Regions from separate parts of the Pseudomonas sp. LBUM1676 genome, predicted to be linked through region 3. Evidence: predicted binding sites of a transcription regulator. Region 3 holds the regulator's gene; each other region holds the start of a gene.
The links. Region 3 encodes FliA, which starts transcription of late flagellar genes. Its sites were predicted from a motif close to CTAAAGTTTNNNNNNNNNNNGCCGNTAA; they were not measured.
Positions count from the first base shown of each region.

Region 1: a site for FliA is predicted at 1,151-1,178, ahead of ACA041_RS13965 (methyl-accepting chemotaxis protein). Genes of this name have one in related genera too.
Region 2: a site for FliA is predicted at 1,000-1,027, ahead of ACA041_RS05315 (flagellar protein MotY). Genes of this name have one in related genera too.

Region 1 is NZ_CP166777.1:2,972,924-2,975,190, reverse strand. Features, by position in the region: gene ACA041_RS13975 (DUF1294 domain-containing protein) at 1-186, opposite strand, end outside; gene ACA041_RS13970 (undecaprenyl-diphosphate phosphatase) at 183-1,013, opposite strand; gene ACA041_RS13965 (methyl-accepting chemotaxis protein) at 1,307-2,267, shown strand, end outside.
Region 2 is NZ_CP166777.1:1,169,636-1,171,902, forward strand. Features, by position in the region: gene pyrC (dihydroorotase) at 1-933, opposite strand, end outside; gene ACA041_RS05315 (flagellar protein MotY) at 1,092-2,000, shown strand; gene ACA041_RS05320 (argininosuccinate synthase) at 2,129-2,267, shown strand, end outside.
Region 3 is NZ_CP166777.1:5,052,016-5,054,282, reverse strand. Features, by position in the region: gene fleN (flagellar synthesis regulator FleN) at 1-448, shown strand, start outside; gene fliA (RNA polymerase sigma factor FliA) at 445-1,185, shown strand; gene ACA041_RS23285 (chemotaxis response regulator CheY) at 1,353-1,724, shown strand; gene ACA041_RS23280 (protein phosphatase CheZ) at 1,747-2,267, shown strand, end outside.

The DNA of each region.
Region 1 (2,267 bases), 2.1 Mb from region 3:
CGCCAGCACGCTGACGATGCCGTAGGCCGCCAGCGGAACCAGCGAAATGCCCCCCAGCCACATCGACAGCGAACCCGACAGCGGCAGCGCGCACAGGATCGTAAACACCAGCAGTTTCAGCCGAAGATTGCGAATCTCGCCCCCGGACCCGCGTCCGGGGTTGTTGCGCGCGCTGGCGTCATTCATGGCGTGACAGCAGTCCAGTCAACCCAGCCGAACTGCCAGGTGGCGAGGATGAACAGGCCGAACACGATGCGATACCAGGCGAACGCCGCGTAGCTGTGAGAGCCGATGAACACCAACAGGCCGCGCACGGCAATCATCGCGAAGATGAACGCAGTGACGAAGCCGATGGCGAATACCGGAAAATCAGCCGGCACGAACAGGTCGCGGTATTTGTAGCCCGAGTACACCGCCGCGCCGACCATGGTCGGCATCGCCAGGAAGAACGAGAACTCGGTGGCGGTCTTGCGCGACAGGCCGAACAGCAGGCCACCGATGATCGTCGAACCGGAGCGCGAAGTGCCCGGAATCATTGCCAGGCACTGGGCGAAGCCGATTTTCAGGGCGTCTTTCCAGGTGATTTCGTCGACGGTATGGGCATGCACTTCATGCTGACGCCGTTCAGCCCACAACATGACGACACCGCCCACGACCAACGCCGTGGCGACCGTGATCGGGTTGAACAGGTAGTGGTGGATCAGGTCGGCGAAAATCACCCCCAATACCACGGCCGGCATAAAGGCGATCAGCAGGTTCGCGGTAAAGCGCCGAGCACCTGGCTGGGTCGGCAAGCCGATGACCACGTCGAAAATCTTGCGGCGAAACTCCCACACCACCGCCAGGATCGCCCCGAGCTGGATGATGATGTTGAAGGCCATGGCGCGCTCACCCCCGAAGTTGAGCAGGTCGGCCACGATAATCTGGTGCCCGGTACTGGAGATGGGCAAAAACTCCGTCAATCCCTCTACAACGCCCAGTATCAATGCCTGAAAGGCGGTCCAAAGATCCATCAATCCCCCAAGAAGCGATGCGCCACGGCATGCCCCGTTAATATTTTCCAGAACGCCACTGTGATCAGTGCAGATGAAGTCCCGCGCGCACAAGCTCCCCACAAAACCATAAAAATTCCGTGAAAAATCAACTTGGACTCAGGTTTTTCCGCGCGGGGCCGAAATCCTATCAGACAAGCCCGATCAACGCTGCCGCGTTTATGGACTTACAGTCTTCCAGGCCCGTCCGGCAACATGCGGTTGGAGGCTGACGATCATCTATTACAAGAACAAGAAACCGGAGTGACAGCGTTATGAACAGCTTGCGCAATATGTCGATCAGTCGACGTTTGTGGCTCATCTTGATCGTGGCCATCCTGATGCTGATGACGTTGGGCACCTTGATGCTCAAACAGATTCACCAAGACCTGTATCAGGCCAAGGCGCAGAAAACCCAGCACGTGGTGCAGACCGCCAGCGGTATTCTGGGCTACTACCATGGCCTGGAAACCGCTGGCACGCTGACCCGGGAAGCTGCGCAGACGCAGGCGCTGACGGCCGTTCGCGGCCTGCGTTATGACCAGAACGATTACTTCTGGATCAACGACCTTACTCCCGTCATGGTAATGCACCCGACCAACCCGAAACTCGATGGCCAGAACCTCTCGGCGATCCGCGATCCGGACGGGTTCGCGCTGTTCAACGAGATGGTCGCCGTGGCCAAATCCAAGGGTGCCGGGACAATCGACTACCGCTGGCCGAAACCGGGCGCCAGTGCCCCGGTCGAGAAAACCTCCTACGTCAAACTGTTCGAACCCTGGGGCTGGGTCATCGGTTCGGGCGTGTACATCGATGACATGCAGGACGAATTTTACGCCCAGATGTGGAAGGCCTCGTTCATGGGCCTGGTGATTGCCCTGATCATGGCGCTGCTGGTGATCCTGATTGCCCGCAGCATCGTGCGTCCGCTCCAGGAAACCGTGAACGCCATGGCCAACATCGCCAGCGGTGACAGCGACCTGACCCGCAGCCTCGACACCAATGGCCAGGATGAAGTCACGCAACTGGCGCACCACTTCAATGCCTTCACCGCCAAACTGCGCCAGGTGATCAGCGAACTGCAGGCCTCTGCCAGCGCCCTGGGCCAGTCTTCCAGTGACTTGGGCAACGACGCCGCCCAGGCCCAGCAACGCAGCCAGCAGCAGTCCCAGCAGATGGAACTGGTAGCAACGGCCATCAACGAAGTAACCTATGGCGTGCAGGATGTGGCCAAGA
Region 2 (2,267 bases), 3.0 Mb from region 3:
GGTGATGCGATCGGTGTTCACCGGCAAGCCATAGAAACGCGGGCCATTGAGGCTGGCAAAGGCTTCCAGCTTATCCAGCGCGTTGCGTTGTTCGAAGGCTTCGGCATACATCTCGATCGCGGCATAGGCGGTGTAGCAACCGGCACAGCCACAGGCCGTTTCCTTGGCGTGCTGGGCATGGGGCGCCGAGTCGGTGCCGAGGAAGAACTTGTCGCTGCCGCTGGTGGCGGCGTCGAGCAGGGCTTCCTGGTGCGTGTTGCGCTTGAGGATCGGCAGGCAGTAGAAGTGCGGCCGAATCCCGCCCACCAGCATGTGGTTGCGGTTGTACAACAGGTGATGGGCGGTGATGGTCGCGCCGACGTTGGCCGAGGCCTCGTTGACGAACTGCACGGCGTCAGCGGTGGTGATGTGTTCGAACACCACTTTGAGCGTCGGGAAACGCTCGACCACACGACGCATGTGCTCATCGATAAAAAGTTTTTCGCGATCGAACACGTCGACATCGCCACGGGTGACTTCACCGTGAACCAGCAAGGGCATCCCGACTTCGGCCATGGCCTCGAGTGCAGGGAAGATCTTGTCGATGCTGGTGACACCGGAGTCCGAATTGGTGGTCGCGCCGGCCGGATAAAGCTTGGCGGCGTGAATGAAACCGCTGGCCTTGGCCTCGCGAATTTCTTCGGGCTGGGTGCGGTCGGTCAGGTACAGCACCATCAACGGTTCGAAGCGACTGCCGGCCGGGCGCGCAGCGAGAATCCGCTGTCGATAGCCATCGGCTTCAGCGGCGTTACGCACCGGAGGTACCAGGTTGGGCATGATGATGGCGCGACCAAAGGTGCGCGCAACATCCGCAACGGTATTGGTCAACACGGCACCATCGCGAAGATGAATGTGCCAGTCGTCGGGACGCAGCAGGGTCAGGCGGTCGGACATGAGGGGATTCCAGGCGGGTCAAACTCTGGGGAATGCTACCGGAAAAGACTCTTCCAGGCACTCGCTATCAAGTTTTGCAGGAAGCTTCCGATATCCAACAGGTATGCCGTTAACAGTATGTGTCGGTGTTTTTGTGGAAGAAGCCAGTGGAGCCTCCCGTGCGCCAGCGTTATTTAGCCTTGCTCAGCGTGTTTGCCAGCCTGCCTGCGATGGCGCTCACTTTTCAGACCCGGCTGGAGAGCATCGAGTGGACGGTCGAAGGGGACAGGTTCGAATGCCGCCTGGCGCAACCGATCACCGATTTCGGCTCGGGTGAGTTCGTGCGCCGCGCCGGTGAGCAGGCAATCTTTCGTCTGAAGGCCTATAACGCGATGATCGGCGGCGGTTCGGCGATCCTGCTGGCGGCCGCAGCGCCCTGGCAGCCGGGGCGAGGCGATATCAACCTCGGTTCCGTGCAAATCGGCAGCGGCAATGTGCTGTTCAACAGCTCGCAGGTTCAGGCCGGGCGCTTGATCAGCGGCTTGATGGACGGCCGCAGTCCGGTGGTTCGACATTACTCGGGTGATGGCCGGGTCTCGGAGGTGCGGCTATTGCCGGTCAGGTTCAGCAAGGCTTTCAACGACTACCAGGGCTGTGTGGCAAAACTGCTGCCGAAAAATTTCGAGCAGGTTAAACAATCGCAGATCGGCTTCCCTGGCGAAGGCATCGATCTCGACGCGCAGGCAAAGGCACAATTACAGGTGATGCTGGAGTTCATGAAGGCCGACCCGACCGTCAATCACGTCGAACTCGACGGTCACTCCGACAACAGCGGCAACCGCCTGACCAACCGTGACCTGTCGCGGCGCCGGGCCCTGGCGGTCATGGGGTTCTTCAAGGCCAACGGCATTCAGGAATCGCAGATCACCCTGCGCTTCCATGGCGAACGCTATCCATTGGCGCCCAACACCTCGGCCGCCAACCGGGCGAAGAACCGCCGGGTCAATGTGCATCTGGCGCGGGTAGCACCCGCCGGTCCGCTGGCGCCTCAGGCAACCGCATCGGCGAGCGCGGCGAAGACTTCCTGAAAGGGCGGTAGTCGTCGCTCGCTCGACATAATCTGTCGCTTCGTCGTCATAAGCTGTCGCGCCTCTGTAAATTATTCTGCATGCCCGGTAGACTTGACGGCTTTCCGTAAACCCCGTGGAGTAATGGCATGGCGGACGTAAACAAGGTCGTTCTGGCGTATTCCGGCGGCCTGGACACTTCGGTGATCCTCAAGTGGCTGCAGGATACTTATAACTGTGAAGTCGTGACCTTCACCGCTGACCTGGGTCAGGGCGAAGAGGTCGAGC
Region 3 (2,267 bases):
CATTGGTGACTCGGTCGTCAGTTTCGTTCGTGCCGCGCAAGAAGTCCTGCTGGTGGTCTGCGACGAACCGACCTCGATCACGGACGCCTACGCCCTGATCAAGTTGCTGAATCGCGATTACGGCATGAACCGCTTCCGCGTCCTGGCCAACATGGCCCAGAGCCCGCAGGAAGGTCGCAACCTGTTCGCCAAGTTGACCAAGGTCACCGATCGCTTCCTCGACGTCGCCTTGCAATACGTCGGTGCGGTGCCGTACGACGAAAGCGTGCGCAAGGCCGTGCAAAAGCAGCGCGCCGTGTATGAAGCATTCCCGCGTTCCAAGTGTTCGCTGGCGTTCAAGGCGATTGCGCAGAAGGTCGATACCTGGCCGCTGCCTGCCAATCCTCGCGGGCACCTTGAGTTTTTCGTGGAGCGCCTCGTGCAACAAACGGCAGGACCGGTGCTATGACAGCCAGTGGCTATAACCTCTACAAAACGTCGGCCCGTGATTCGCAGTACGAGCTGATCGAGCGTTACGCGCCACTGGTAAAACGCATTGCCTATCACTTGCTGGCGCGTCTGCCGGCCAGTGTCCAGGTCGAAGACCTGATCCAGGCCGGGATGATCGGCCTGCTCGAAGTCTCGACCAAGTACGACGCCAGCAAAGGCGCCAGTTTTGAAACGTACGCGGGCATCCGGATCCGCGGCGCGATGCTCGATGAAGTGCGCAAGGGGGACTGGGCGCCACGTTCGGTCCACCGCAATACCCGGATGGTCAGCGACGCCATTCGCTCGATTGAAGCTAAAACCGGTCGCGACGCTAAAGATCACGAAGTTGCGGCCGAACTCCAATTGAGTCTCGACGATTATTACGGGATTTTGAACGATACCCTGGGCAGCCGGTTATTCAGTTTCGACGATCTGTTGCAGGACGGCGAACACGAAGGGCTGCACGAGGATGGCGCGAGTGCACATCCGGAGCCGTCGCGCGACCTGGAAGATGAACGCTTCCAGGCGGCGCTGGCGGACGCGATCGCCAATTTGCCGGAGCGTGAGCGACTGGTGTTGGCGCTGTACTACGACGAAGAGCTGAATCTCAAGGAAATCGGCGAGGTCCTGGGGGTCAGCGAATCCCGGGTCAGCCAGTTACACAGCCAGTGCGCGGCCCGTTTGCGGGGGCGTTTGGGGGAGTGGCGAGCGCGCTGAAGGCAGTGTGGGGACACTGCGAACGTGGCTGGTGTGGGGTTGAACCGCGCCGGTCGCGATCTGTTGTGCTCCAGACAGTCATCGAGTGCATCGCCGGATTGATTGAAATGGCGCGTCCAGGTGCTGGGCGCGTTTAAGACTGCTTGGAGGTCGAATTGGACAAGAACATGAAAATCCTCATCGTTGATGACTTCTCAACGATGCGGCGGATCATAAAAAACCTGTTGCGTGACCTCGGGTTCACCAACACGGTCGAGGCGGATGATGGCACTACTGCCATTCCGATGCTCAACAGCGGCAGCATCGACTTTCTGGTCACTGACTGGAACATGCCTGGCATGACCGGCATCGATCTGCTGCGTCACGTACGCGCCGATGAAAAGCTCAAGCACCTGCCGGTGCTGATGGTGACCGCTGAAGCCAAGCGCGAGCAGATCATCGAAGCGGCCCAGGCCGGGGTCAACGGCTATGTGGTCAAACCCTTCACGGCCCAGGCGTTGAAAGAAAAAATCGAGAAGATTTTCGAACGCATTGGTTGAGCAACTGCGCCACGGGGGAGCTATGGAACAAAAAGAATGTTCACAGGGCGATTTCGAATCGACCCTGAAAAAACACGCGGTCGAATTGGTCGAAAGCCTGGAAAAAGGCAAGTTCGGCGACGCGGTGCAATTGATCCATGAGCTCAACCAGACCCGTGACCGCGGCCTGTATCAGGAAGTGGGCAAGCTCACCCGCGAGTTGCATAGCGCGATCGTCAATTTCCAGATTGACCCGCACATGCCGCAAGCGGAGGAAGTGTCCCAGATCACGGACGCCACCGAGCGCCTGGGCTACGTGGTCCGGCTGACCGAAGCCGCGGCCAACCGCACCATGGACCTGGTCGAGAACGCCACGCCGCTGGTCAACGGCCTGAGCAACGAAGCCCAGGCTTTGAGCACTGATTGGGGCCGGTTCATGCGTCGCGAAGTCGGGGCTGAAGAGTTCCGCGAACTGGCCCGCAGGGTCGACGGTTTTCTGACTCGCAGCAGTGCAGACAATCGCATTGTGTCGAGCAACCTCAACGACATTCTGCTCGCCCAGGA